DNA from 2 places in the Bradyrhizobium sp. JR4.3 genome. Region 1 is predicted to be linked to the other one. Evidence: predicted binding sites of a transcription regulator. Region 1 holds the regulator's gene; the other holds the start of a gene.
The links. The regulator LexA, encoded in region 1, represses DNA repair genes until DNA is damaged. The targets are predictions, from matches to a motif close to TGTTCNNNNTGTGTTCNG.
Positions count from the first base shown of each region.

Region 1 (15,138 bases):
GATGGCGCGAGCGTCGCGGTGCGGGGCAAGGACGGATATCTGCACCTGATCAGGACCAGCAAGGACAGCTTTCTGCTCAAGGAATGGCTCGCTGCCGACGCCGATCCGCGCGATGCCGGCAGAGCCTCGCTGGCTGATGGCGTGTCCTGTGACGAATCCGGCTGCGTGACGCCACTGATCGACGGGAGGCTGGTCGCGCTGGCACTGCGGGTCGACGCTCTCGCCGACGATTGCAGTCGGGCCGCGCTGGTGGTGACGACGCGTCCCGCGCCGCCCGATTGCGCGGCGATGGTGGTCGATCGGCAGCGGCTCGCCAGCCAGAGCGCACTGGCGCTGACGCAGCGTGGTGACGGATTTGTGGTTCAGGCGGTGAGGGCGAGAGGCACGAGCCGCCCCTGGTTGCCGGCCGGCGCCGGCGAGGGTGATTTCGACGGCAGCCTTGCGCCGAAGGCGACCGCGCCCCGCATCAAGGACGCAACGCCGGCGGAGACCGACTTGCAGGCCGACGATTGATCTGATGGTGCGGAGCAACGCAGCGGGTCGGTGCGTCCGCTCGGATTCGCTGGCGCAAACCACACCATCTCGCCGGCCACGGCGCCGGCGATGGCAATTCAATCCTGACCTCCGACCTCGTAGCCGGAGGGCGGCTGTTTCAGCCGATCGGCAGGTGCGTGACGGTCGGCTGCCTGTCGGCGATGATCTGCGCCTTGTGCTCGCGCTCGATGACCGACTGGGTCACAGGCAGTTGCAGCACGGTCGCGCGCTGGCCTTCGACGAGCTGCGTCACCAGCACAAATTTGCCGTCGGGGAATTCGATCGCGTCATGATGGCGGTCGGGAACGTGCGGATCGATCTTGCCGAACTTGCCCACGCGGGAATTGATGGTCCGCGTCCAGATCCAGCGATTGTCGTAGCGGACGTCGTCTGCGAAGGCGAGCTCCGTTCCCGGCAGCAGGCAGACGGCAACAGACGGATCGGCTGCGGAGGCGAAGCCGCGCGTCGAGGTGCCGCGGAAATTTGTCGAGACGATCGTCTCGCCGACTTCGGCGGGGCGCGACGCGACGGCATGCAGGCTGTAGTCACACATCGGGTGCTCCTCATGCTGGGATAGCAACCCGCGTCTCTTATCGAGGCGCAGGCCTCTATCAGAGTTGAAGCACGAAAGCTCTGCTCGGTTGTGGGCAAATCTGCGGCTGGTTTCCGCAAGCCGCGATCACATTATCTTTCCCGAATTCAATAGGAACAAAGCGAGTTGCGATGCATTCGGGAGGCGCATGCGCGAATCTTGCCGGCTGGTGCAACGACCTCGATCGCTGGTCGCTGTTTCCTCGCACACCCGAGCCGCGAAGCGGTGCTGTTTCGGTGCTGCTTCGTGGGCGTCGCGAGGAGCCAGCGCCGGAGGAGGGGCCGGATAGTCTGTGCAGAACCAGAAAGACTATCCAGCCGGAGCGGACGATGATCCGCTCCAATCTCTGACCGGCGATGCCGATCGGAAGCGCGCGAGGCGCCAACTTCTCCAGGTATCAAGTACGTCCGGTATCAGTACTTCCGGTAAAGCCCGATCAGCTTGCCCTGAATCTTCACCCGATTGGGCGGCAGGATGCGGACCTCATATGCAGCGTTGGCGGGCTCGAGCGCGATCGAGGCGCCGCGACGGCGGAAGCGCTTCAGCGTCGCTTCCTCGTCGTCGATCAGCGCCACCACGATGTCGCCGGTATCGGCGCTCTCGTTGCGCTGAATCAGCGCCATGTCGCCGTCAAGGATGCCGGCATCAACCATGGAATCACCGCGCACTTCCAGCGCGTAATGTTCGCCCGAGCCGAGCATGTCGGGCGGTACGCTGATGGTGTGGCTGCGTGTCTGCAACGCCTCGATCGGCGTGCCGGCCGCGATGCGGCCCATCACCGGTACCGCCACGGGGCGTTCGCCCTCGTCCGCGGGCAGGCTGGAGCCCGCACGCACCTTGCCGAGATTGCCCTCGATGACGCTCGGGGTGAAGCCGCGGCGGCTGCCGGCGGCTGCCTGGAGCTCCGGCAGCTTGATGACTTCAATCGCACGGGCGCGGTTGGGCAGGCGTCGGATGAAGCCACGCTCCTCGAGCGCCGTGATCAGGCGATGGATGCCCGACTTCGAGCGCAGATCGAGCGCATCCTTCATCTCGTCGAAGGAGGGCGGCACGCCGCTTTCCTTCAGACGTTCACTGATGAACCGCAGAAGCTCGTATTGTTTGCGCGTTAACATCTCGACCAAAGTCCCCCGGTTGATGTCGTCCGATTCCGAGACGCAGAATTCGGCAATAAGCCGCTACATGCTCGAAACAAATCATGAACGGACACTATATGTTCGATACATGTTCCGCAACTGCTTAATTTACCGTGAACAGAGCAAACTCCGCGGAACGCGCGTTGCGGGGGTGCTCAGACGGGGAGCCGCAACACTTCGCAAGCTGTGCCGGCTTCGGCCTTCGGCGCGAATGGTGCGCGCACGAGAAGTACCTGTGCTGCAGCGAGATTCGCAAGCAGCGAAGAGTCCTGATGGTTGACGGGAAGAACGACGCGTGTGCCATCGTCACGCTCCTCCAGATGCGCGCGCAGATAGTCCTCGCGCTGGTCGTTGGCGCCGACGCCGCGGCCGAGCACGGCGCGTTCGCGGCGATGGTGAATCACTGAACGGCCCGACAGGGCGCGAATCAGCGGCACCATGAACAGGAAAGCGCACACGTAGGACGATACGGGATTGCCCGGCAGGCCGATCACACCCATTGCGCCGAGGCGCCCATGCATCATCGGCTTGCCTGGCCGCATCGCGATCTTCCAGAACGCCATCGCGATGCCTTCGTCCCTCAGTGCCTGCTGGACCAGATCGTGGTCGCCGACTGATGCGCCGCCGGTCGTGATCAGGATGTCGGCGCCGCTCTCACGGGCGCGGCGGATGCCCGCGGTGGTCGCCTCCAGCGTGTCGGCGGCAATACCGAGGTCGATGGTCTCGGCGCCCTCGCTGCGGGCGAGCGCGTGCAGGGCGTAACCGTTGGAATAGACGATCTGGCCGTGGCCGGGCGTGGTGCCCGGCATCACCAGCTCGTCGCCGGTGGCGAGAATCGCGACCTTCGGACGCCTGAAAACGGCAAGGTGCGGATAATTCATTCCGGCGGCGAGCGCGAGGTCGCGCTCGGTGAGACGACTTCCCTTGCGCAGGAGCACGTCGCCCTCGCGGAAATCGACGCCGGCGGGGCGGATGTGCCGTCCGGCGATCGCGGCTTCCTTGATCGTGATCCGCTGGCCGGCGGCGACCGTGTCCTCCTGGATCACGACGGCGTCCGCGCCACCGGGAACGACCGCGCCGGTGAAGATCCGTACGGCCTCGCCGGCGCCGATCGTCCCGGCGAACGGTCGGCCCGCCGCGACTTCGCCGATGACGGTCAGCTCCGAATCGATCGTCGCGGCATCGGCCGCGCGCACCGCGTAGCCGTCCATCGCCGACATCGCCTGCGGCGGCTGCGTGCGCCGCGCCGCGACGTCACGCGCGAGCACGCGATGGTAGGCCTCGTCGAGGGAGATCATTTCTTCCGGCAGCGGCTCTGCACCCGCCAGCACCGCGGCAAGCGCGTCGGAAACCGGCATCAAGGCCACGGCGAAAACTCCTGCTCGGCACGTTCGGGCGAATGTTCCGCACGTCTTCTAGCCGAGCGCGGGCGCAGAGGCAAAAACGGCTGAGCGGGCACAGTCATCCCGCCGCTTCACATTGTTCCGGAAGGCAGGATCAAGCGCGTCGCGGCATGATCCGAAGAACCTGACAAATCGGCAGGAGAGTGGTCATGGAAGCGACGAAAATCACGGCAAGGAAAATCACGGCAAGGCGAGAACGACGAGCGCCCTGGCCTGCATCGATCAGCTCCCTGCCTGCCCGGGAGTTACGTCGGGCGCCTTGGCTCCCTGGTCTTTGTCGGGCAGCGGATCGGCCTGGGATTTCAGGTCGGCGGCCTTGCTCACAAGCTTGGCGGAAAGGTCCGAATCTGAAGTTGTCCTGGCGAATTCAAGAAGAAGAGAGGCCTGCTTGGTGAGGTAGGTTTTGCCCAGCACGATGATGCATCCGTCCGTAGAAGTCCCAACGGACTCTAAGAGTCCGGAAGGCGGTATTCCGTTCCCGGAACTCTGTACAAAAATGCACAAAGTGATCGGGTTCCTCAATTTCTCAAAATTGGTCCCGTGGGGCGGTGCCGCCGTGGGTTTCGCGACACCGACTCCTCGTCAAATGCCCAATGCCTTCAATGCGTTCCCGACGTCACGCGGCGAGGTCACATGCACCGCCGTCAAGCCGCGCGCCCGCGCTCCCTCGATGTTTTCAGCAAGATCATCGAAGAACACGATGCGCCCGGCGGGCACGCCGATCGCCGCAACGACGTGGTCGAAGGCCTCCGCATCCGGTTTGCGCAAGCCGATGCTGGACGACAAATACAGCTCGCGGAAATGGCCGAGGAGGTCGGCATATTCCCTCGAGAAATGGTCCACGTGCGGCCGGTTGGTGTTGGAGAAAGCGTAGAGCGGCATCTGCTTCGCTGCCCGCGGTAGCAGCTCGGCGATGTCAGGCATTTCGCCGGCGAAGATCGCGTTCCAGCCTTCCAGGAACTGCGCGTCCGAAATGCCGATTCCGAGCGAGGCTCGCAATGAGGCGAAATAATCCTCATCGCTGATCTTCCCCATCTCGTGCAACCGATAGGCTTCGCTGTCCCGCACATAGCGCGCGACGATGGCTTCGGGCTTGCAGCCGGCATGTCCCGCCCAGCAGGCGATTGCCTTGGAGAAATCGATATCGAGCACCACGCGGCCGAGATCGAACAGGAGCGCATCCGCGCTGCCGGGAGAGAGCGATGTCACCTGCATCCTTTCACTCAGTATCGATATGGCTCGTGGTCGAACAGCGGAAACGCGCTGAACACACTCGGCGCGTTGGTTGCGGTCGCCTGGTGCAGGCAGGATTTGTCGAGCTCGGCGAACGACGTCGCACCCAAGAGGCCGAGGCAGCGCAGCACTTCGTCCTCGAGCAGCTCCAGCATGCGCGCCACGCCGGATTCGCCGGCCGCCGCCAGCGCCCAGCATTGTAGCCGGCCGATGCCGACGAGGTCGGCACCCGCCGCGATCGCCTTGACGATGTCGGTGCCGCGACAGACGCCGCCATCGACCATGATTTTGGCGCGGCCGTTCACGGCATCGACGATCTCGGGCAGCACATGCATGGCGCCGCGACCGTGATCGAGCTGACGGCCGCCATGGTTGGAGACGTAGATCCATTCGACGCCGTGATCGATCGCGATCAGCGCGTCCTCTGGCGTCGCGATGCCCTTGAGGATCAGCGGGATCTTGAACTTGTCCTTGATCATCTTCACCGTCCGCCACTCCAGACCCTTCTGGTAATCGCCGCCGGTGGCGCGCAGGCGGCTCTCGCGAACGTAGCGCTTGGCGATGTCACGTTCGCGACGGCTGTAGTGAGCGGTGTCGACGGTCAGGCAGAAGGCGGCGTAGGCGTTCTTCTCGGCCCGGCTGACGACGTCGGCAACGAAGGCGTCGTCGCCGCGCACATAGAGCTGGTAGAGGCGCAGCGCGTCGGGCGCAGCTTCGGCGGTCTTCTCGAGGCCGGGCTCGGACACGGAACTGAGCATGTGCGCCGCACCGAAAGTGCCGCAGGCGCGTGCCACGCTCGCCGCACCATCCGGATCGAAGATCTCAAGCGCGCCGACGGGGGCGAGTACCACCGGCAGGCGCATCTTGCGGCCGAACTGCTCGACCGAGCCGGTGACCTTGCGGACATCGCGCAGCACGCGCGGGCGAAAGGCGATCTCGTCCAGTGCCATGCGGTTGCGACGCATCGTGGTCTCGGTCTCGGCCGCGCCGACGATATAATCCCAAGCATTCTGGTTGAGGTTGGCGCGGGCTTTCCGGACGAATTCATGCAGATTCTGGAACGGCTCGGTGCTGGCGCCGAGCTCGACGTTCCTTTCCGGTTGGATGCGGGGTGCTTCGTTCATTGTTATCCTCCCGAGAATTTGAAGCCTTCCGTCATCGCCTAACCCGTCCGGGGCGCCAAAACCATCCTAAAATGGCATGGCAGCGAGGCGTGGGCCGGCCGGCCGACCCCCGCTGCGCACCAACCGGGTCCTGCAACGTTGCCGAAAGTTTAGGTCCGGACGAAGGGATTTTTACGGTGTACCCGCCGGCGTGGCATCCCGGCCTTGAAGAAACCAGAATGGTATTGTGAGAAGCAGGCTGGATCGCCATTTGCATGGCGGCTCCCCAGCCCCACCGAACCGCGAAGCAAAAAGGCCAGCCTATCCATGCGGAAAACCCTGCTGTTTCCACTGGGCGCGCTCACCGGAGCGTGTCTGACCCTTCTGGTAGCCAGTCCGCACGGCGGCGTATGGGCGGCACGGGCGGCAGCGAGCGCGGATGACGCCTATTCCAAGCTCAATTTGTTCGGCGAAGTGTTCGAGCGGGTGAAGGCGAGCTACGTCGAGAAGCCTGACAATGCCAAGCTGATCGAAGGCGCGATCACCGGCATGGTGACCTCGCTCGATCCGCACTCGCGCTACATGAACGACAAGGCCTGGACCGAGATGCAGGAGACCACCTCCGGCGAGTTCGGCGGGCTCGGCATCGAGGTCACGATGGAGGACGGTCTCGTCAAGGTCGTCTCGCCGATCGACGACACGCCGGCCTCCAAGGCCGGCATCATGTCGGGCGACCTCATCAGCAAGATCGACGGTGATGCCGTGCAGGGCATGACGCTCGAGCAGGCCGTCAACAAGATGAAGGGGCCGGTCGAGACCCAGACCAAGCTCACGATCGTGCGCAAGGGCGCCGACGCCCCGCTCGACGTCGCGATCAAGCGCGAGATCATCCATGTGCGCCCGGTGCGCTTCCACGTCGAGAACGGCGACATCGGTTATATCCGCGTCACCTCGTTCAACGAGCAGACCACCGATGGCCTGAAGAAGGCGATCGCATCGATCTCCAAGGACGTTCCGCCGGAGAAGCTGGTGGGTTACGTGATGGACCTGCGCAACAATCCGGGCGGACTGCTCGATCAGGCTGTGTCGGTGTCGAGCGCGTTCCTGCAGCGTGGCGAGGTCGTCTCGACCCGCGGCCGCAATCCGGAAGAGACCCAGCGCTTCACGGCGCATGGAGGCGACCTCACCAAGGGCAAGCCGCTGGTGGTTCTCGTCAATGGCGGCTCGGCCTCGGCCTCGGAGATCGTGGCCGGCGCGCTGCATGACCACAAGCGCGCCACGCTGATCGGCACGCGCTCGTTCGGCAAGGGCTCGGTGCAGACCATCATTCCGCTCGGCACCGGCAACGGCGCGCTGGCGCTGACCACGGCGCGCTACTACACGCCCTCGGGCCGCTCGATCCAGGCCCAGGGCATCGCGCCCGACATCGAGATCCTCCAGGACGTGCCGGCCGAGCTGAAGGGCCGGATGGACACCATGGCGGAGTCCCAGATGCGCGGTCATCTCCAGGCAGCCGACGGCACCGAGCAGACCGGGTCGCAGTCCTATGTCCCGCCGGAAGCGAAAGACGACAAGGCCCTGCATACGGCCTACGACTTCCTGCACGGCCAAACCGCGAATGCGGTGGCCGCCAAGCCGGCGCCGAAGGCTGCGGTGCCGAACTAGGCCCTCGCCAGTTCCAGAGATCGATCGCCCGGGCGTGGTTGACCGCTCCCGGGCGATTTCGTTTTGGACGCCGTCTCAGCTGGGATTCATGGCCGCAAGGGTGGCCTCGTAGCAGCCATCGCGCTCGGCCCAGCGCAGGGCGCGGTCGCGCTCGAGCAGCACTTCGTCGCGGGGATGGACCCGCAGCTCCAGCGGCTGCGTTAACAAGGTCGGCCGCGTGCTGAGAATCTGCCAACGACGCGACTTCCAAGTTCAAATTGGTCGAGCGCTCGGTCTTAGCTGAGTGACAGCGACGCCGGAGATCGCGAGCAGCCCGCCGATCATCAACATTGGGGTCATGCGTTCGCCAAGAAACAACACGCTCGACATCAAGGCGAACACCGGAAGCAGCAAACCGAAGGGCGCGACGCGACCCATGGAGCAACGCCCGATCAGCCAGAACCACAGGCCAAATCCGACAATTCCCCCGATGAAAATCGTATAGGCGAGTGCCAGCCAACCACGTCCATCTGCAGTGACGAGGCTCGCGAGTTGTCCATGTTCAAGGAGCAGCGACATCAACATGACCTGCGGCACCGTGAACAGCGAGGACCATCCCATCAACATCAGGGGATCAAAAGGGCCGTAGCGTTTCGTCAGGACATTGGACACCGCGAATGCGAAGGCTGCCCCGACCACGAGCAGCAGTGGAAGCGCGTTTGCGGACGGGCCGGGCCCCGCTGCCAGCACGACCACGCCGACAAATGCAAGCACCACTCCAGCGGACGTGGTGAGAGACGGCCGCTCCGCGAGCAGCGGCCAGGCCAGCAGGACGGTGAAGGGCGTGGCGAGTTGAATTGCGACGGCCGACATGCTTCCGGAGCCGAGGCCGAGGCCAACATAGAAGAGCCCGAAGTTCAGTCCGCCAAGGAAAAACGAAATCGCTGCGATCGGGCCAAACTGTTGACGTGCGGGCCTTTTGACAAAGGGAACAAGCAGCAGCGCGATGGCCAGGAAGCGCAGCGCGAGGAAGAAGAGGGGTGGAAACTCCATAACGCCCACTTTGATGGCCACGAATTGATAACCCCAGAGCAAGGGGACAACCACCGCGCAGACGATCTGAAAGCCGGACATGGTATCGTTCTTTTCAAGACCGTTCGGTCTAGATATAGGCGTGCGAGCAGCGGAAACGTCCATGGTTGTCTACCTGATGAAGCGGTCGAGAAAAGCGTCAACGGTGGCTTGCGAAATGACCCGTGTCGGTGCCGTTTTACCGACCACCCGCAGGCCCTCGACGAAACAGACGAGAATTCGGGCGGCACTCGAAGGCTCGACACCATCGGCCAACTTGCCCGCTGCCTTCGCACGGGAAAGTGCACCAGCCACCCGAGCCTCCATAGCTTTGAAAAAGCTCCCGATGCGACGATCAATTTCGGCATCACGGCCAGCCAGTTCCATGGCTGTGGCTACCAACAGGCATCCGCGCCGACCATTGGCACCGCTGTTGCGGTCAACATAGCCGGCAAGGTAGGCCCTTAGGCCGTCGATCGGCTCCCTGCGGGGGTCGAGTTCGATATCCATCCGTGTCAAGGCAATGGCAATGTAGCGATCAAGCGCAAGCAGGAACAGCGAGTGCTTGTCGCCGAAAGCGGCGTAGAGGCTGCCCCGCGAGAGCTTCGTCGCACGAAGAAGGTCCGGTAGCGCCGTGGCGTGATAGCCGCGGGACCAGAACACATCCATCGCGCGTTCGACGGCGGATTCCATGTCGAAACTTCGGGGACGGCCACGGGGCAACTGCACAGGGGTTTGGCGGGGCATTGCCGATATATAGACCGAATGGTCTTTAATTTCTAGGGGCGCCACCGCCGTTTGGCCGTCCGCCGATGTTTCTGCTTGGCCTCCCGAGCCGACAATTGCGCGTGTGTGAGTCCAGGCCCTAGCTTGCCTCCCGGCGGCGGCCTTCGTTGCCGCCGCGCTGGGCGAGACGGCTGCGATGAGCTGCGAACAGCTCCAGCACTTTGGCGGCGGGTTTTGCGGGGCTGAACAGATAGCCCTGCATCTCGGAGCAGCCGAGCGCGCGCAGCAACCGCTGCTGCTCCTCGGTCTCGACACCCTCGGCCGTGGTGGTCATGCGGCGGGCAGCCGCGAGATTGACGACCGCCTGCACGATGCTGGCGGAGCCGTCCGGGCCGGCGATGTCGTTGACGAAGCAGCGGTCGATCTTGATCTTGTCGAACGGGAAGCGGTGCAGATAGCTCAGCGAGGAGTAACCGGTGCCGAAATCGTCGAGCGCGATGCGGACGCCGATGGCGCGGAGTTGATGCAGGATCGCAAGCGCGGTGTCGTCGTCGCGGATCAGCACCGCCTCGGTGATCTCAAGCTCGAGCCGGCTTGCCGGCAAATTGGAGGCGGCAAGCGCTGCCATGATCTTCAGCGCCAGCGTGCCGCTCTTGAACTGCACCGGCGAGACGTTGACGGCGAGGCGGACGTCGTCGGGCCAGTTCGCCGCGTCTCGGCAGGCGGTCGCGAGCACCCATTCGCCGATCTCGTTGATCAGGCCGGTGTCCTCGGCGATCGGGATGAACTCGGCCGGCGAGACCATGCCGCGTTCGGGATGGCGCCAGCGCACCAGCGCCTCGCAGCCGGTGATGCGGTCGTCCTTCAGGCTGAGGCAAGGCTGGTAATACACCTCGAGGCCGCCTTCGAGCCCGCCTTGGGCGATGGCGTGGCGCAGGTCGATCTCGAGCTGCCGCCGCTCGTGGATCTTGGCGTCCATCTCAGGCTCGAAAAAGCGATAAGTGCGGCGCCCGGCGGCTTTAGCGGCGTACATCGCCATATCCGCGTTCTTCAGGATCTGGTCCAGCGCCGTTCCATGTTGCGGCGCCAGCGCGATGCCGATGCTGGCGTCGGTGGCAAGATGATGTCCCATGCAGTCGAACGGCGCGCGGATGGCCTCAAACACCCGCGCGACGAACTCGTTGACCTGATCCAGCGATGTCACCGCGCTCTGGATGATGGCAAATTCGTCGCCGCCGAGGCGCGCCACGAAGTCTGTCGGACCCGCACACCGGTGGAGGCTCTGCGCGACTGACTTCAGGAGCTCGTCGCCGATGAGATGCCCGAGCGCGTCGTTGACGCCCTTGAACTCGTCGATATCGATGTAGTGCACCGCGAGTTGTTCGCCCCCGGCGACGAGATCGAGTTCCTGACGTAGATGCTCGTGGAACATGGTGCGGTTGGGCAGGTCGGTCAGCGCGTCGTAGTGAGCGAGATGGGTGATGCGCTCCTCGATACGCCGGCGCTCCGTGATGTCCTCATGCGTCGCGACCCAGCCGCCGTCCGTGAGCGGTTCGTTGACGATCTGGATCGAGCGACCGTCGGAGGTCTCGACTACCATGGAATTGCGCACGTGGACGTCGCGCAGGACCCGTGCGACATACTGGTCCACATCGCCGGTGAACGAGCCGGTGGCTCTGCGGTGCGCAATGATATCGTGGAAGCTGCAGCCGGGTCTCACGATTTCGGACGACAGCCCGTACATCTCGATGTAGCGCTGATTGCAGATCACGAGCTGCTGCGATGCGTCGAACAGCAGCAGGCCCTGGGTCATGTTGTTGACGGCGCGGTCGAGACGCTGCTTTTCCAGCGTCAGCCGTTCCCGCGAAAGACGATGCTGCTCCAGGAGCTTGCGTATGATCGCGATCAGCACGCCCGCGATGGCGAGCGCGGAAGAGGCGGCGACCGAGATCAGGATGCCGATCTGCTCGCGCCAGTCCGTCAGGGCCGTCGCGCGCGTCGTGGTGGCCATCATCAGGATCGGGAAGTGAGGCAGGGCGTGTGAGGAAATCAGCCGGTCCTCGCCGTCGACGGGGCTCATGAAGCGGCCGGCAAAATGGTCGAGCCCGAAAACCCTTTGATGCGCGAACGGACCGTTCTTGAAATTCCGCCCCATCAATTCGCTGGAATGGGGATAACGGGCGAGCATCGTGCCGTCCCGGTGCAGCATCGAGATCGTCGTGCTTTCGCCGAGCACGGCGGACTCGAAGAACTTTTCGAAATTTGCCGGCTCGATGCCGCGTCCGACCGCACCCAAGAATTCGCCGTTCGGTCCGACGACCTTGCGCACGATCAGGATGGTCCAGGCGCCGGAGATGCGACTGTAGAGTGGCTCGATCAGGACGTCGGGAGCATCGGGATCGTACCGGAAGGTGCGAAAATAGGCGCGATCGGCAACGTTCACGTTCGGGGCCGGCCATGCCGTCGACGAATTGATCAAATTGCCTTCGGCATCGATGACATTGAGGCCGCCTATGCGGGGTAGTGCATCGATCTTCGAGCGCAGCATCCGGTGGAGGTCCTGGCCGGCGAGGCGCTTGCGATAGTCCGCCGCACTGGTGATGCCGCTCGCGCGGACGTAGTCGACAAAATCCTTCTGAATGACTGCGAAATCCTGCAATTGCTGGTCGAAATGATGGGCCAGCATCAGCACGGTGTTTTCCAGCTCGCGGCCGGAGCTGCGCAGCGCACGTTCGCGGAAGTTCTGCGCCATCAGGGTCGCGCCGACCGCGATCGCAGCGATCAGCAGCGTGCCGCCCACCACCAGCCAGCGGATCGGTCCGCTGCGCACGAAGGCCTGGTCAAAAAGGCGACTGCCGAATCCCGTCATCATGATCGATCGTTGTCGTGCACACGTCAGGGTCAGTTCTTGGCCCCGGGAACATCCGTCGGTTTACAGGAACGGAGTGGAGGCGAAGTTAGCAAGCTGGGTTAATGCGCCGTGAACGGACGCTCGCAAAAGCAATCAATATGCGGGACGCGAGACGTGCAGCATTGTCGGAAGCTTCCGCGCGGCCGGACAATTTCTGCCGACCATCGCCTGATCGCCGCCGGCATCGCGCTTGCGATCATCGCCGTGGTGAACGGCCTGGGCAGCAAGCTCGATTCAAGATTCGGGGCGATCAGCGCGTCGTTGCGCTGATCGGCCGGGTTTCGCTGCGCGCCAGTATCGCCAACACGATCAGTGCCGCGACGATGTTCGCGGCGGCGCTGATCAGGATCGGCAAAGTATAGCTGTGATTGAGGTCGTAGGCGAAGCCGGCCGCACTCGGACCAACCAATGTCCCGAACGCCACGCTGGTGTAGAGAATGCCGATGATTCCGCTGACGTTGCGTCCGCCAAAATAGTCCATGACCACGGCGGGCAGCACCGCGACCCAGCCGCCGTAGAACACGCCGTAAATGAAGGCAAAGGCGGCGAGGGTCCGGACATCAGCGGCAATGGCCCAGATCGCCATCGCGAACGCCATTCCGATCATGACCATGATCAGAGAGCGATCGCGGCCCATCCGGTCGGCGATCGCGCCGAGAAAGAAGCGACCAGCGGTGCTGCCGGCCCCGATCACGCCCAGCAGCAGCACGGCAGAGGACGCCGCGACACCGTGGTCGCGCGCGTAAGGCACGAGATGAACGAATGGAACGAAGGCGCCGAACGAGCAGACCAGACACGATGCGTAAAGGGCGACGAAACGCGTCGACCGGACGGCCTCGCGCACCGAGGCGCCGCCGGCGTTGGCCGTGTCCGCCGCGTCGCAAGGCGGATCGCCGTCGGGCCGGAGGCCGCGGTCCTTCGGATCGTTCTCGATGAGCATCGACATCCCACCGCCCAGCACCAGCGCAATCGCGCCCAGCACCAGATAGGCGCCGCGCCAGCCCATCGATGCGATCAGCAAGGAGGCGAGCGGCGGCATTGCCAGCGTGCCGAGCCCGATGCCACTCACCGCGAGCCCAGAGGCAAAGCCGCGGCGCTTGACGAACCAGCGTTGCACCGCGCCGATTGCCGGAACATAGGCGCAGCCGACGCCGAGGCCGACACCGAGCCCGTAGGCGAGATAGACCTCCACGAGGGAACGTGCCGCGCTCGCGGCCGCAAGTCCAACCGCCATCAGGACCATACCCGCTACGGCCAGCGGACGCGAACCGAGCCGGTCGGCGAGGGTACCGCTGACGAGTCCGAGAGCGAAGTACAGAAAGCCCGCAATCGAGAACACCAGCGAGATTGAACCACGGGAGGCGCCGAAATCGCGCTGGAGCGGCTCCAGAAATGCGCTGAATGTGTACACAGAACCAAAGCCGACGAACATCACGGCAAATGCCGCCGCGACGATGAACCAGCCGTGGAAAATGCTTCGACCTACGGGATTGAATGGAATGGTCAATGCTGCCTCCGCGAGGTGAGGGAAGGATGGCGACGATGCCAGGACGTGACACGCTGGAACGCAGCGCCGGCGCGAACCAGCGTGGCCTCGTCGAGATGGGCTGCGACAAGCTGGAACGCGATCGGCAGTCCGTCCGCCGATGCACCACCTGGTAGCGTGATCGTGGGATGACCGGTCATGTCGAACGGGCAGGTGTAGCGCTGCAACTTCGCGATCAGATCCGGCTGCTCGCCGAGCGTCTGGATCATGGCCAGCGTCAACGGCGCGAAAGGGTGGACCGGGATCAGCAGCAGGTCGATGGTCTCGAACAGTGCGGTCACCTGGCCGCGCAGTGCCAGCCGCCGCAGCAGGATCTTCTGATAGTCGAGACCGGAGAGCGCGCGACCAGCCTCGAGCAGCGAGCCGAGGATTGGGCCATACTCATTCTTGCGGACAGGATGGGTCGCCTCGTGCGCGACCGCAGCTTCCACCGCACAGTTAGGGGTCCAGTCGGCGATCGCCTGTTCTACGTCGGGAAATCTGACGTTGACGGTGTGGGCGCCAAGCGCACGGAAAGCATCGATGGCATCCGCCAACACGTGCTGTGTCGCAACGTCCACGTCCTCGCCGTTCCAGGCAGCGTCGACACCGATCCGCAGGCCCCGCACGTCCCGTGCGGCCGCGGCAAGATAGTCAGGCACCGGATTGAGCAGCGACGTCGGGTCGTTGGGGTCGTGTCCGGCGATGACCCCAAGCAGTACGCCGGCATCGACCGCGCTGCGGCCGATCGGTCCGATATGGTCGAGCGTCGCGGCCAGCTCGAACGTGCCGTGGCGGCTGACGCGGCCCCAGCTCGGCTTCAGCCCGGTCAGGCCGTTGGCGGCGCAGGGCCAGCGGATCGAGCCACCGGTGTCGGAGCCAAGCGAGCCGAAGCAAAGTCCGGCGGCCGTCGCGACCGCCGAGCCGCTGGACGAGATGCCCGGCCAGTAATCCGGATTCCATGGATTTCTCGGTGGCGTCACCAGCGGGTGGTGATCGGAATAGGCGCCCTCGGTGAGCTGCAACTTGCCGAGCACCACACCGCCTGCATCCCTGACCCTGCGCGTGACGGTCGCATCTTCACCAGGGCGGAAATCGCGATGAAGCGTGGTGCCGGCCGCCGTCGGAATGCCCTTGGTCCAAAACAGATCCTTCAGCGCAATCGGCACGCCATGCAGGGGGCCCCGATACTGGCCATTTGCGATCTCAGCGTCCGCGGCCTTCGCCTCGGCAATAGCCGTTTCCGACATCACGTGAACG
Region 1 is NZ_JBEPQF010000031.1:44,598-59,735, reverse strand. Features, by position in the region: partial or broken gene ABIB91_RS33170 (ComEC/Rec2 family competence protein) at 1-513, shown strand, start outside; gene ABIB91_RS33165 (hypothetical protein) at 653-1,087, opposite strand; gene lexA (transcriptional repressor LexA) at 1,540-2,241, opposite strand; gene ABIB91_RS33155 (molybdopterin molybdotransferase MoeA) at 2,418-3,629, opposite strand; gene ABIB91_RS33150 (hypothetical protein) at 3,888-4,079, opposite strand; gene ABIB91_RS33145 (HAD family hydrolase) at 4,248-4,880, opposite strand; gene ABIB91_RS33140 (alpha-hydroxy acid oxidase) at 4,889-6,022, opposite strand; gene ABIB91_RS33135 (S41 family peptidase) at 6,329-7,666, shown strand; gene ABIB91_RS33130 (hypothetical protein) at 7,742-7,873, opposite strand; gene ABIB91_RS33125 (DMT family transporter) at 7,919-8,779, opposite strand; gene ABIB91_RS33120 (TetR/AcrR family transcriptional regulator) at 8,849-9,409, opposite strand; gene ABIB91_RS33115 (bifunctional diguanylate cyclase/phosphodiesterase) at 9,582-12,314, opposite strand; gene ABIB91_RS33110 (Flp family type IVb pilin) at 12,504-12,623, shown strand; gene ABIB91_RS33105 (MFS transporter) at 12,604-13,860, opposite strand; gene ABIB91_RS33100 (amidase) at 13,857-15,138, opposite strand, start outside.

Region 2 (15,138 bases), on a different contig from region 1:
GCCAGGAACGTGCCCTTCATCGGTCCGTTCAGCGGTGCCGAGTTCTTACGCGACCTCGAGCTCGCCAACGTGGTCAACATCCGTGCGAGCTATGGCGCCGAGGCCGAGGCATGGGTCAAGCACCTCACGGAGGATCGCCATTTCACCCGCATCGCCATTTTCTACCAGGACGATTCCTTCGGGCGCGACGGTCTTTCCGGCGTGAAGCGCGCGCTTGCCAGGCGCGGCCTCGAGCTCGCCGCCGAAGGCAGCTTCGAGCGCAACACCCGCGCCGTCGCTTCGGCCTGGCGCACGATCAAGCGCGTCGAACCCGAGGCGATCGTCATGGTCGGGACCTACGGTCCCTGCGCCGAGTTCATCAAGCTCGCGCACCGCAGCGGCGCCAATCCGACCTTCGTCAACATCTCTTTCGTCGGCGCCGTTGCGCTCGCCCGGGAGCTCGGCCCCGAGGGCGAAGGCGTCGTCGTCACGCAGGTCGTGCCGTTTCCCTGGGACCGCTCGCTCAAGCTCGTCGCCGACTATCAGGCCGCGCAAACCGCGTTCGACCCGACGCTGACGCCGAATTTCGTGTCGCTCGAAGGCTACATCGCCGGCCGTCTCGCGGCCGCGGCGCTGGAACAGGCCGGACCGCAACCGACCCGCGCGAGCCTGCTGCGCGCGATCAACGATGTCGGCCGCTTCGACATCAGCGGCAGCACCGTCACCGTCGGCATGCGCATGATCGACGCGCCACCAAAGGTGTTTTTAACGGTGATCCAGAAGGACGGGACGTTCAAAGCCGTGGACCGGCTGTAGAGCGGATCACGGCCGCCGCGTCCAGCGCTCGGCGTTGACGGCGCCTTGTGGGGCCTCGCCTTTGACGATCGCCTCGACCTGGCGCACGGTTTCCAGCGACTGATATTCGATCGCCTGCGGCGTCAGGCCGCCGACATGCGGCGTGGCGATGACGTTGGGATACTTCGCAAGCTCCGGATTTGGCATCTGGTCAGGCGCGCGGCCGACATCCATCGCGGCACCCGCGATACGATCTTCAAGCAGCGCCTTCGCCAGCGCCGCTTCGTCGACGAGATTGCCGCGGGAGAGATTGACGAAGACCGCATGCTTCTGCATGCGCGCCAGCGCCGCCTCGCCGATCAGGTTTTCGGTCTGCTCGTTGGCGATGGCAAGGCAGACGACATAGTCGGACGCGGCGAGGAGCTCGTCGAGGCCGACCTGCCGGATGGCGCTGTCGCTCACGGTCGCAAACGGATCTGCGACCAGCACCTCCATGCGCATCACCTTGGCGATGTCGGCGAGGTAACGCCCGATGCTGCCATAGCCGATAATGCCGATCTTGCTGCCGGCGAGCTGACGGCCCATCCGGGCTTCCGGCCTGCGACCGGCGTGATAATCGGCCGTCGCTCGGGACACGCCGCGGGAGAGATCGACCATGAAGCCAACCGCGAGCTCGGCAACGGCTTGCACGAAGCCGGGCCCGGCGCGGGTCACGAGCACGCCGGCGTTCGACGCGGCCTCGACATCGACGTTGCGAATGTCGACGGCGCAGCGGACGAAGGCGCGCAGGCGCGGCAACTGCGCAAAGATCTCGCCGCGTCCCTCGGTCATCCGATCGGCCACGATGATGTCGACATCTTGCGCAGCGCGCACGAGGCTGGCTGAGACCAGCGTCTCATCGCTCTCGTGCAGCACCACCTCGGCGGCCGCGCGCAAACCGTTCAGGCTGCGATCGCCGTAGTAATTGCGGCGCATCTCCGGCGTGTGGGCCAGCAGGACTTTCACGGCAAGACTCCTTCAGTAGCCGAACGCGCGCGGCAATGCCGTGCTGAGCCATGGCACGAACGCGATCACGAGCAGGCAAAGGAACAATAGGCCGAGATAGCCCATGATCGGCTTCACCGTCTGCTCGATCGGCACGTTGCCGATCAGGCAAGCGCCGTAGAGCCCGAGCCCGAGCGGCGGCGCGAACAGGCCGATGCCCATCGCGATCACGAGCACGACGCCGAAATGCAGGGGATCGATCCCGAGCTGCACGGCCACCGGCAGCAGCAGCGGCCCGAAGATGATCAGCGCGGCCGCGCCCTCGAGCACCGAGCCCATCACGATCAGCACGGCGATTGCGAGCAGGATGAACAGCCAGGTGCCCGAGGTCTTGGACAGTCCCAGCATGAAATCGCCGACCGCATGCGGCACCTGCTGCAAGGTCAGCGTGAACGCCAGCGATTGCGCCGCCGCGACGATGAACAGCACGAGCCCCGCGCGCGTTGCCCCCTGGACGAAGCTGTGCGCAGCCGATGTGAAGCTGAGCTCGCGGAACACCACGCTGCCGACGACGAGCGCATAGGCCACCGCGAAGGCGGATATCTCGGTCGCGGTGGCAAAGCCGCTCTTGAAGCCGAAGAAGATCATGAAGATCAGGCCGAACGAGGCGATCGCGCCACTCCACAGGCCCGACACCGGCATCTGCGGCGCGATGTCCTCGGCATCAGCCGGAGTCTCAGTTGGAGCCTCAGTCGGCGTCTTGCCGAAGATGATGGAGACGGCGATCAACGCGAGCGCCATCAGCGCCGCCGGCAACAGCCCTGCGACGAACAGGCCGCCGATCGACAGGTTCGCGACGAAGCCCAGGATGATCAAATTGATGCAGGGCGGAATGGTCTCCGCCATCACCGCGGAGGCTGCGAGCAGCGCCACGGCACCGCCCGGGTTCTGCTTGGAGCGGCGCGCCGCCGGAATCAGCACGGAGCCGACCGCGGCGACATCGGCCATCTTCGAGCCGGAGATGCCGGAGAACAGCACCATCGAGGCTACCATCACGACGTTGAGGCCGCCGCGCATGCGCCCGACTCCGCGCTGCAACAGCTCGATCAGCCGCACCGACATGCCGTTGGCTTCCATGAGGTAGCCGACAAGGATGAAGAACGGAATCGCGAGCAGCACGAAATTATCGATGCCGCGCGCCATCTGCTGTGCGAAGATGACGCCGGGCAGCGCGCCCTCGACCCAGATGAAGATCAGCGCGGCCAGCGCCAGCGCAAAGCCGATCGGCAACCCACCGACCAACGTCGCGAAGAAGCCGATCAGCATCAGCGTGCCCGCCGATGGCACCGTGGCGGGCGACAGATAATCCCACGCGAGATAGAGGCCGGTCACGATGGCAACCGCGACGAGGCCTCTGACGATATCGGGAAGCGGCCTGGCGCAGAGCTGGTCGATCGCGAACACCGTCATGAACAGCGCGCCGAGGCCCATCGGGTAGAAGGTCAGCTCCAGCGGCAAGCCGGATCCGGTGGTCTGCCCCGCCGTCAGCGAGCCCAGCTTGATGGAATTGTAGGCGACGTAACCCGAAATCAGCACCACGAGCAGCGCACTCGCGGCGTCGACCAGCGCGCGCAGCCGTGCCGGCGCCAAATCGCGGAAGAAGGAGACGCCGACATTCTCGCCGCGCGCGAGCGCACTCGCCGCGCCGAAGAAGGCCGAGCCGACCATCAGGCCGCGCGCGACGTCGTCGGACCACTCCACCGGCGCGTTGAAGCAGAAGCGCAGCAGCACGGAACCGCAGACGACGACGAGGTCCGCGGCCAGCAAAATGGCCGCGATCGCGTCGCTGAGGCGAAGCAGCAGGGCGATGCTCCCGTGGCGGTCGCCCGAGAGAGGTACGGCAGCTGTCATTGCCACGTCAGGCCTGCGTGGCGCGAATGATGTCGATGACGGCCTTGGATTCCGGCCGCGCCTTGATGAAGTTCTCGATTTGCGGCGCGACGCGCTTCTTGAACGCCTCGCGGTCGCATTCGGCCACCGTCACGCCCTTTTCGGTCAAGGCCGACAGCGCCTCCTTCTCGACCGCGAGCCCATGGGTCCGCGTGTCCGCCGCAGCCTTCTTCGCGGCATCGAGGAAACCGTCGCGCAGCTTCGGATCCATGCGATTGTAGGTCGTGTCGCTGAAATAGATCGCGAGCGGCGAGAAATTGTGCTGCGTCAGTGAATAGAATTTCGCCGTTTCGAAGAACTTGCTGGCCAGGATGGTCGGCGGATCGTGCTCCAGCCCGTCCAGCACGCCGGCCTGCAATGCCGTGTAGATTTCGCCGAACGCCAGCGGCGTCGCGGCGGCCCCCATCAGGCGCAGGCATTCCGTGATGACGGGATTTGGCAGGGTGCGGATCTTGAGACCGGCGAGATCTTCCGGCGTCTTCACCGGCTTCCTCGCAAGTACGCTGCGCGAGCCGAAATTATAGGCCCAGGCGATGATGCGGATGTTGCTGCCCTTGAGCAGCGCGTCCTCGATCGGCTTGGCCGCGCCGGCGTCGAACGCCTTGGTCTGCTGCGGGAAACTCGAGAACAGAAAGCCGAGGTCGTAGGTGCCGACCAGCGGCACCAGATTGGCCGAGATCGACGAGCCCGACACCATGAGGTCGATGACGCCGAGCTTCACCGAGTTGATAACGTCGATTTCCTGACCCAGTTGGTTGTCGGGAAAGAACGCAACCTCGACCTGCTCACCGAGGCCGTTCGCCTTCAGGTTCTTCACGAGATTGTCGTAATAGACACGGCCGTTGGCGAATTTGGGATCGTTCGGCAGCGAGGAGGAGCATTTCAGCTTCAGCGTCGCGGCTTCGGCGCGGCCGATGAGTGCGGGGGAGAACACGAGGCCGGCGGCAAGTCCCGTCGACGACTTGATGAACGCGCGACGGTTCACGGGCACGATGGACATGGTGCGGTCTCTCCCCAATTATTATTTTTCGCGCCACGGTCGTTGCCGCAGCCCGTTTCGCGGACTGTATGGCCAAAGCGGCGGTGCAGGCAAGACTTGTGGCCGACCGCTGCAAAGCGGCGGATCGCGAAGATCGCCGGCATCAGCGCGCGGCGAAACAGCCATGTTTTTGCGGGATTCTCGATCAGATCGGCATGGGGCCGATGCGCGAGAAGATGCTTTCGCGTAGCATTGGGCATCGATCCAATTGGCGCATGGATCAATGCGCAATTCACATGGATGCCGCCAGAACGATGCTGCACCAGCTCCGGCAGACCTTCTGCCCCATTTTGCCGCAGCTCAACGTGATCCAGTGCACAGACAGACGCATGGCGGCCACCTAGAAAAGGTGACATCATCGTGCGCATTGCCGATGGAGGTGACACCATGCGCCGTCCAGTTCTTCGCAATTTGTTTCTTGCATCCGGTCTTCTCGCGCTCACGCAATTGACGACGCCCACGGAGGCGGCGGCCGAAGCGCGGCTCGCACTCGTGATCGGTCAATCGGCCTATCGCACCGTGCCGGAACTGCCCAACGCAGCCAACGATGCCAAGGGCATGACGGAGCTGCTCGGCAATGCCGGCTTCACCGTCACCACGGCATCCAATCTGGCGCAGAACGATATGCGTCAGGCGATCTCGGATTTCGCCGGCAAGGTCAGCGCCAGCGGCGCCGACACCGTCGCGCTGGTGTTCTATGCCGGCCACGGCCTCCAGATCGACGGCGAGAACTATCTCGTTCCCGTCGATCTCGACCCCAAGCGCGAAGCGGACATTCCGCTGCAGGGTGTGCGGCTCAACGATTTGCTCAACACGCTCGGCGCGCTGCCGACACGAGCCCGAATCTTCATGCTCGATGCCTGCCGCAACAATCCGTTCCCGGCGCTCAGCGGCGCCGGACACGGGCTCGCAATCGTCGACACCAAGGCCGGCGCGCCGGGCTCCTTCATTTCCTATTCGACCTCGCCGGGCTCCGAAGCCGAGGACGGCAGCGGCATCGACAGCCCCTACACCACCGCGGCGCTGACCGTCGCCAAGCAGCCCAATCTGCCGATCGAGGAAGTGTTCAAGCGCATTCGCGTCGCCGTGGCGCAATCGACCGACGGACGCCAGATCCCCTGGGAAAGCTCGTCGCTGACGACCGACTTCAAGTTTTTCGGCGGCGACAGCAGCGGCAGTCAGACTGCGCTTCCTGGCGCATCCTCCATGGCACTTGCGAGCGGCACGCGCAGCCTCGAGGATTGGCGCAAGGATTTGCAGGGCAAGCCGGCCATGGTCGCCTACGAGATGGTGATCACCGACGACACCGTGCCGGCGTATCAGGCCTATATCGAGTTGTATGCGCAGGATACCCGTACGCCGCGGCTGCGCACGATTGTGGAGCGCCGGCGCCAGATGCTGGCGTGGGAGCGCGCCACCGCGATCAACACCCGCGCCTCGTTCGAGGCTTATCTGGCGAACTGGGACAACAGCGACCTCGCTGCGACCGCACGCAGGCTGCTGCTTCGCGTGCAGAACCGCAACTACGTCTTGCCTGCCGCGGTCGCGGCCGCTCCTGCCCCGGTCGCCGTCGCAATGGCCCCGACCTGCCCCTGCTCGACACCTTCGACACCGGCAACGCCGATCAACCCGACAATCGCGCCTGTGATCAAGAAGCGCGTCGACGACACGCCGCCGAAGCGCAAGGTGGTCGACACGCCACCCAGGCCGCGCCGACCGCCGCCTGATGAAGTGATCTACGAGCGCGCGCCGCCACCGGATCGCGGCCCGCCGCCCGGCGCCATCATGCAAGGCATCGGAATTGGTGTCGGGATCGGCATGGGTATGGGCGGCGGCCGCGGCGGCGACTATCACAACGACCGCGGCCGGTACTGAGGCCACTCGCGAGATACGGAGGACAGATCTGTCCTCCGTCATTGCGAGCCACCGGGGCCGCGCTTCGCGCGGACCCGGTGGCTCGCAATGACGACGGATGGAGATAAACTGCGTCTTCTGCTTCCCGATACGGAAATGCTGTAGTCTAACCGACTAACGCCAGGGCTTTCCGGGGACTCCACATCGATGCCGCACGACGCTCACGCCAAGCCAGCTTGGCCGCTGTTTCGCTCACTCGCGTCCTATTCCCTCCCGGGCGACCTGATGGCGGGGCTGACGCTCGCGGCGATCGCGATTCCCGAGCAGATGGCCACGGCGCGGCTCGGCGGCTTCGCGCCGCAGATCGGCTTCTTCGCCTTTATGGCGGGCTCGCTCGGCTTTGCGATGCTCGGCGGCAACCGCTTCCTGTCCTGCGGCGCCGATTCCACGATCACGCCGATCTTCGCCGGCGGACTGGCGGCGCTGGCCGCCACCGGCTCGCCTGAGTATCAGGGGCTCGCGATCGCGCTGGCGCTGATGGTCGGCGCGATGATGCTGGCCGGCGGCGCCTTCCGCCTCGGCGGCATCGCCAATCTCTTGTCCGTGCCCGTCATGGTCGGCTTCCTCGCCGGCATCTCCGTCCACATCATCGTGTCGCAATTGCCGGGCGTGCTGGGTCTGGACTCGCCGGGCGGGCCGACGCTCGATCGCATCGGCGTGCTCGCAAGCGAGCTCGGCCGCACCAATCCGTTCACGTTGTGCATCGGTTTCGGTGTGCTGGCAGTGGTCTTCGTCTCCGAGAAGGTCAGCGCAAAAATTCCGGGCGCGCTGATCGGGCTCGTCGCCGCGACGCTGGCCACGATCGCACTCGGCCTCGAGAGCAAGGGCGTCAATGTCGTAGGCCTCGTGCCGGGGATGCTGCCGCGGCCGACCTTCCCCGAGCTTGCAGCGGAGCAATGGGTCCGCCTCGTGCCGCTCGCCTTTGTCATCACGGTCGTGGTGATGGTGCAGACTGCGGCGACGACGCGCTCGTTCCCGTCCGATCCCGACAAGCCGGCCGATGTCGATCGCGATTTTCTCGGCGCGGGCGCCGGCAGCGTGCTGTCGGGCCTGTTCGGCGCGTTTCCGGTCAATGCCAGCCCGCCGCGGACGGGCATTGTCGCCGAGACCGGCGGACAATCGCAGCTCGCGGGTCTCGCCGCCGCTGCGATCGTGCTGGCGCTGCTCGCGTTTGGAACGGGATTGCTGCAGCACGTTCCGGACGCAGCCCTCGGCGGCATCCTGCTGTTCGTCGCGCTGCGCATCATCCGCGTGAAGCAGATCGTCACGATCTATCACCAATCCCCGAGCGAATTCCTTCTGATCGCCGCCACCGCCGCGCTGATCATCGTGCTGCCGATCCAGCAGGGTGCGTTCCTCGGCATCGTGCTGTCGCTGCTGCACGGCATCTGGAGCACGACGCGCGCGCGGCTGGTCGAGTTCGAGCGCGTGCCGGGCACCACGATCTGGTGGCCGGCGCACCCGCACATCACCGGCGAGCGCATCGACGGCGTCGCCGTGATCGGGTTGCAGGCGCCGCTGTCGTTCCTCAATGCGCCCGGCTTTCGCAGCGACGTGTCCAGGGTGCTCGGCGCGACGCCGCCGCAACTGCTGGTGCTGGAGGCGAGCGGCATGGTCGAGATCGACTTCACCGCCGCGCAGATCCTGCTCGACGTTTTCAGGGCGTGCAGCGAACAGGGTGTCACGGTCGCGCTGGCCCGGCTGGAATCGGTACGCGCGCAGGCCGCGTTCGAGCGGTTCAGGCTGTTCGAGGCGCTGCCCCGGGAGAACGTCTTCCACAGTGTGGACGAGGCCGTGCGGAAGTTGGCGAAATAGAGTCAGCGGGTTTTGAGTCGAACCGGCGTGCCGCGGTCTCGGTGCACCTCGCCCGCCTGCGGGAGAGGTCGGCGCGTCCCGGGCGATGCGAAGCATCGTCCCGCGCGCCGGGTGAGGGCTTTGTCCTCTTGGGGATTGTCCCGTTGCGGAGACACCCTCTCCCCGACCCTCCCCCGCAAGCGGGGGAGGGAGCGCACCGCCTTCACTGCGCCAATATCGGGTGATCGCTCTGGACCGTTTCGCGGATCCAGCTGGCATGGATCGCGCGAAACAGGATCTGCGCCGTCTTGAGGTCGTTTGCCTTCATGCAGAGATCGACGATGCGGTGCACTGCGTCGTCGCGCATCAGTCCATCTGAGATCTTCATCGCGATTTCCATCGCGACTTTCGCCGCGCGCTCGTAGCGCGCGCTGTCGCGCTTGTCGTTGCGCGCGCTGCCTGCCGCGCTGGCCGCAGCAGCGTCACAGATCGCACGGATGCGCTCGGCGGCCTCGATGTCGCCGAGCGGTCCTTCGACCGTCTCATCCCAGACGTCGCCCGCCTTCTTCCTTGCGAACCACTCCATCACCCCGCCACCCGTGGTCTTCCGGCCACCGCATTGTTTCTGCTTCAGCGCCACCCACCATAGAGAACCGCAGTGCGATCGGCGAGGCGGTTTTCCGCCACGGCTTTTTGCGACGCGCTCAGGACGTCCGACGCGGCCCGATCGCCTCGAACTGCGCCTTCTGCTCGTCGCTCAAGGTGCCATAGAAATCCTCGAGCGCGGCCCGCACTGATTTCACGCCGTCCAGCATCATTTCGAGCCGCTTGTGAACCGCGGCCATGCGCGCCGGTGGTGTCATCACGTCGCTGGGCTGGCACGCGTCCTTGAGCGAATCTTTGACCCTGGCGCTGGTATCCTGAAGCACTTGCAGAGCAGCACGCTGAGTCTCACTGGGATGGAGCCGCGCGCCGATCTCGCCGGCTGGCCAATCGAGCCCAACAGGCGCACCGCAATTCTGAACCAGCGATGCGCTGGCGTCGCGGGAAGCCGCTGTCCGGCGCTGATCCTCGGCCAACGCATTGAAACGGGCCTTCTGCTCGTCGGTGAGGGCCCCATAGAATTTGTCGAGCGCCGGTTGCACCAGCTCGACGGCCTTCTCCATCGCCTCGATGCGCTGCTGCATCGCCGCCAACCGACCGGGCGCCGTCGCCGCGACTTGCGTTGGACAGGCCGCGCGGATGAGCTCTGCTGCCTGGATCGAGACATTGCCGAGTTCGTCGAGGCTTGCGCCTTGCGCCTCGGTCGGCTGCACCGCCGCGACGATCTGGTCGATCGGCAGACCGACGATTTCGCGACGGTCGCTGCCGCAAAGCTGATCGAGCGCAACGCCTCGCGCTTGCCGTCGTCCCTGCGGTCGTTGCGGCAGATAGGCCGAGAGGCGATCATAGCCATAGGGGCCGAACATGCCGGCATAGATGTCGGGATAGCCGTAGCCCCAGAAGCCGAGACCGTCGCCCCAGATCGCGTAGTCGTAGAGGTCGTTGTAGGCGAACGGCCAGAACAGCGGCCCGACCCAGCCATAGCCGCCCCCGGCATGTTGCCACCAACCGCTGCTTGCGCCATGCCAGCCGGCAAGGGCGGCCGCAGCTGCGATCTGGGCCCGCGCCGCCGGATTGCTGATCAGCCGGCCATTGCGAAACGCGCTGGAGTGCGCGTTCAGGGCATTGCGAAAATGCGCGGGACGGATACCCGCATTGCGGATCTGACCGAAGTTCGAGGAACCATGTCGGGCTCCGGCTGCGAACCGCGTCCCGCCATGATGCCCGCCGCCGCCATGCGCGTGCCCGAAACCGTGACCGCCGAAATGACCGCCGCCATGATGGCCACCCCCGTGCCCACCGCCATGCCCGCCCCCGTGCCCACCGCCATGGCCGCCGCCATGGCCGCCTTTCGCCAGTACCGCTCCCGCCAGCATGCACGCAAATGCCACCGCGGCAATTCGAATGACCGGTCGCACCATTGTACCCTCCCGCGCAGAACCCGGCCATAAGGCGTCGGAACTGGCGGGAATTGGAACCGGCAGGACTGCCGAAAGTTCCCGGTCGTTAGCTGCCCAGACTCTACGCCTCCGGAACGATCTTGCCGGGGTTGAAGATGTTTTGCGGATCGAGCGCCTTTTTCAGCGCCCGCATCGCGTCGATCGCCTCGGGGCCGAGCTCCGCCTTGAGATATTTCTGCTTGCCCTGGCCGATGCCGTGCTCGCCGGTGCAGGTGCCGTCCATCGCCTGCGCGCGCTCGACCAGCCGATGCATGAACTCCTCGCCGCGGGCCATCTCGTCGGCATCGTTGGTGTCGCAGACCAGCGAGCAGTGGAAATTGCCGTCGCCGACATGGCCGACGATCGGCGACAACAGGTTGAGACGCTTGAGATCTTCCTCGGTCTCGCCAACGCATTCGGCAAGCCGCGAGATCGGCACGCAGACGTCGGTCGCGACCACACCGATGCTGTCGCCCGGCCGCAGCGCCTTCACCGACCAATAGGCGTCGTGCCGCGCCTGCCACAGTTTTGTGCGATCCTCCGGCTTGGTGGTCCAGGAGAAGTCGCCGCCGCCGCAGTCTTTTGCGATCTCGCCGAAGGCCTTGGACTGTTCGCCGACCTCGATCTCGCTGCCGTGGAATTCCATCAGCAGCAGCGGCGTTTCCGGCAGGGTCAACTTCGAATAGGCGTTGCAGGCCCGCACCTGCGCGGCGTTGAGCAGCTCGATGCGCGCCACGGGAATGCCGGTCTGGATCGCTAGGATCACGGCCTGACACGCCCCGTCCACGGTCTCGAACGACACCGCGCCGGCCGCGATCGTATCGGGGATGCCGCGCAGGCGGATGGTCAGTTCGGAGATGATGCCGAGCGTGCCCTCGGCGCCGACGAACAGATGCGTCAGGTCGTAGCCGGCGGATGATTTCTTCGCACGCGTGCCGGTCGTGATGATCTCGCCGTCGCCGCGGACCACTTTCAGCGCCAGCACACTGTCGCGCATCGTGCCGTAGCGCACCGCGTTGGTGCCGGAGGCGCGGGTCGAGGCCATGCCGCCGAGGGACGCGTCCGCGCCGGGGTCGATCGGGAAGAACAGGCCCTGGTCGCGCAGATGCTCGTTGAGCGCCTTGCGGGTGACGCCGGGCTGGATCACGCAGTCGAGGTCCTCGGCATGCACCGCGAGCACCTTGTTCATGTCGCGCAGGTCGATGCAGATTCCGCCGGCGGGTGCGTTGACCTGGCCCTCGAGCGAGGTGCCGGTGCCGAAGGCGATGACGGGCACGCCGTTTGTCGCGCAGATCCGCACCACGTCCTGGATGTCGGCGGTCTCCTGCGCCATCACCACGCCGTCCGGCGGCTGGTTCACGAGCCAGGTGGTGGTGTGGCCGTGCTGCTCGCGGACGGCCTGCGAGGTGATGAGGCGGTTGCCGAACTGCGCGGCAAGCTGCTCCAGCGCGTTCGCGAGGGCTTTCGGCGCCGGCCGCGGCGGATTATTGGTGATGGTCGTACCCACGGACGTTCCTCCCGACGAGACGAACCGTGGCAAAGGACATCTCACCGGTCAAGTCAAGCGACCGGACGCATAGCTGGGGAAGGACACATGCCGGAGACTGCTGCCACAACGATCGAGGGCGCGCCGTTCCGCGCCTTGATCATGCAGATCGAGCCGCAATGGATCGACTACAACGGCCACCTCAACATGGCCTATTACAACGTGATGTTCGACCGCGCGATCGACCAGATGTGGCTGACGCTTGGGGTCGGGCCGGGCTACATGAAGGAGCGCGGCGGCTCGACCTTCACCGCGGAATGCCATGTGCGGTATTTGCGCGAAATCCACCTCGGTGATCCCGTGCAGGTCTCGGTCTGGCTGCTGGAAGCCGATGACAAGCGGCTTCACACCTTCCAGGAGCTGCGGCACGCGACCGAAGGCTGGTTGTCGGCAACCTCCGAAAACATGTCGCTGCACATCGACATGGGCTCACGAAAGGTGGCGGCGTTTCCGCCAGACATTCGCGAGCGCATTGCGGCGGTGGTCAAGGCTCATAGCGCCATGCCGCGGCCCGAGGGCATCGGCCGGAACGTGGCGATGCCCTCGAAGCGGTAAGGGTCTAACCTCCTCATCCTGAGGAGCCCGCAAAGCGGGCGTCTCGAAGGATGCAAGGCCACAGCCGGGCCTTCATGGTTCGAGACGCGCGTTCCGCGCTCCTCACCATGAGGATCACATGGCTAAACCCTGTTACGACCCCGTGCCAGACCGACAACGGCCGAGACCAGGAACAGCACGACCGCGATGAAGAAGATGATCTTGGCGATTTCGATCGACGCGCCGGCGAGGCCGCCAAAGCCCAGGATACCGGCGATCAAGGCGATAACCAGAAACGTCACAACCCAGCTAAGCATGATCCGAACCTCTGTTTCGATGTCTGTCTGCGATCGGCGCGGCTGACGCGCCTCACTTGCAGAACCAATCGCCAACTCGGAACAATGGTTCCGGGCCGCTGGGGCCGGAAATTCGCCTGACCCGCAGGAACAAATTGGCTTTCCGCGCACGTGGAAAACCCCCGTCCGCGGCCCCATATAGGGACCAATCCCTGTTAAGAAGGCTCCCCTTTCACCACCCCGCGGTGCCAACGTGGGGCAAATGATTCGCATGACCGAGCCGAGCAAGATCACGTCCCAGAGCGTCCCCGACCACCAGCCCGCAGCCGGCGGCATCGCCGCGCGTGCGCGCGCCTCGGTGGGCCCGCAATACCTGTCCGGGCTCAATCCGGAGCAGCGCGAGGCGGTGGAGACGCTGGACGGCCCGGTTCTGGTGCTGGCCGGCGCCGGCACCGGCAAGACCCGCGTGCTGACCACGCGCATCGCCCATATCCTGAGCCAGGGCCGCGCCCGCCCCTCCGAAATCCTGTCGGTGACCTTCACCAACAAGGCCGCGCGCGAGATGAAGCATCGGCTCGGCCAGATGCTCGGCCATGCGGTGGAAGGGATGCCGTGGCTCGGCACCTTCCACTCCATCGGCGGACGCATCCTGCGCACCCACGCCGAACTGGCGCAGCTCAAGTCGAACTTCACCGTGCTCGACGTCGACGATCAGGTGCGGCTCTTGAAGCAGCTGCTGCAAGCCGACCACATCGACGACAAGCGCTGGCCCGCGCGCATGCTCGCCGGCCTGATCGACGGCTGGAAGAACCGCGGCCTGACACCGTCGCAGGTGCCGTCGGGCGAAGCCGCCGTGTTCGCCAACGGCAAGGGCGGCAAGCTCTATGCGAGCTACCAGGAGCGGTTGAAGATTTTGAACGCCGCCGATTTCGGCGATCTGCTGCTCGAGGACATCCGCATCTTCCGCGAGCATCCGGATATCCTGCGGCAGTATCAGCAGCGCTTCAAATTCATCCTGGTCGATGAGTATCAAGACACCAACGTCGCGCAGTATCTGTGGCTGCGGCTATTGTCGCAGGCACCGACGAAGCCAACCTCGCCCACTGTCATTCCGGGGCGGCTCGAAGAGCCGAACCCGGAATCCGGAGATGAGTCTGCCGTTCGAGATTCTCAGGTGCGCGATCGCGCACCGGAGTTCGATGCTACGCATCGCCCCGGAATGACGGAACTCGCTGCCCCCCACGTCAAGAACATCTGCTGCGTCGGCGATGACGATCAGTCGATCTATGGCTGGCGCGGCGCGGAGGTCGACAACATCCTGCGCTTCGACCATGATTTTCCCGGCGCCAAGGTCATCCGCCTCGAGCGCAACTACCGCTCGACCGGCCACATCCTCGCCGCCGCCTCGCACCTGATCGCCCACAACGAGGGCCGGCTCGGCAAGACGCTGCGCACCGAGGACCATGACGGCGAGAAGGTCACGGTGACGGGCTCGTGGGATTCGGAAGAGGAAGCCCGCGGCATCGGCGAGGAGATCGAGCAGATCCAGCGCCAGGGCGACAAGCTCAACGAGATCGCGATTCTCGTTCGCGCCTCCTACCAGATGCGCGAGTTCGAGGACCGCTTCGTCACGCTCGGCCTGCCCTATCGCGTCATCGGCGGCCCGCGCTTCTACGAGCGCGCCGAAATCCGCGATGCGTTGGCCTATCTGCGCGTCATCAATTCACCGGCCGACGATCTCGCCTTCGAGCGCATCGTCAACACGCCCAAGCGCGGCCTTGGCGATGCCACCGTGCAGATGCTGCACGATCACGCCCGCAAGCGCCGCATTCCGCTGTTCGAAGCGGCGCGCGCGGTGGTCGAGACCGACGAGCTGAAGCCGAAGGCGCGCGGCTCGTTGCGCGACGTCGTCGCCCAGTTCGACCGCTGGCGCGCCCAGCGCGAGGTCACGTCGCACACGGATCTCGCCCAGATCGTGCTCGACGAGAGCGGCTACACCGAGATGTGGCAGAAGGACCGTTCGGCGGACGCCGCGGGCCGGCTCGAGAACCTCAAGGAGCTGGTGCGCTCGATGGAGGAGTTCGAGAACCTGCAAGGGTTCTTGGAGCACATCTCGCTGGTGATGGACCGCGACAGCGGCGCCGATGAGGACGCGGTGTCGCTGATGACGTTGCATTCGGCCAAGGGGCTGGAATTCGACAACGTGTTCCTGCCGGGTTGGGAGGAAGGTCTGTTTCCGAGCCAACGGACGCTGGACGAACAGGG
Region 2 is NZ_JBEPQF010000035.1:23,811-38,948, forward strand. Features, by position in the region: gene ABIB91_RS34490 (ABC transporter substrate-binding protein) at 1-795, shown strand, start outside; gene ABIB91_RS34495 (NAD(P)-dependent oxidoreductase) at 802-1,779, opposite strand; gene ABIB91_RS34500 (TRAP transporter large permease) at 1,792-3,669, opposite strand; gene ABIB91_RS34505 (TRAP transporter substrate-binding protein) at 3,677-4,708, opposite strand; gene ABIB91_RS34510 (hypothetical protein) at 4,690-5,136, opposite strand; gene ABIB91_RS34515 (caspase family protein) at 5,135-6,622, shown strand; gene ABIB91_RS34520 (SulP family inorganic anion transporter) at 6,809-8,476, shown strand; gene ABIB91_RS34525 (hypothetical protein) at 8,679-9,041, opposite strand; gene ABIB91_RS34530 (Spy/CpxP family protein refolding chaperone) at 9,160-10,479, opposite strand; gene ABIB91_RS34535 (FAD-binding oxidoreductase) at 10,580-12,004, opposite strand; gene ABIB91_RS34540 (thioesterase family protein) at 12,092-12,598, shown strand; gene ABIB91_RS34545 (DUF1328 domain-containing protein) at 12,721-12,894, opposite strand; gene ABIB91_RS34550 (ATP-dependent helicase) at 13,136-15,138, shown strand, end outside.
Region 2: ABIB91_RS34550 (ATP-dependent helicase) is a predicted target of LexA. The motif match lies at 12,954-12,971, and genes of this name have one in related genera.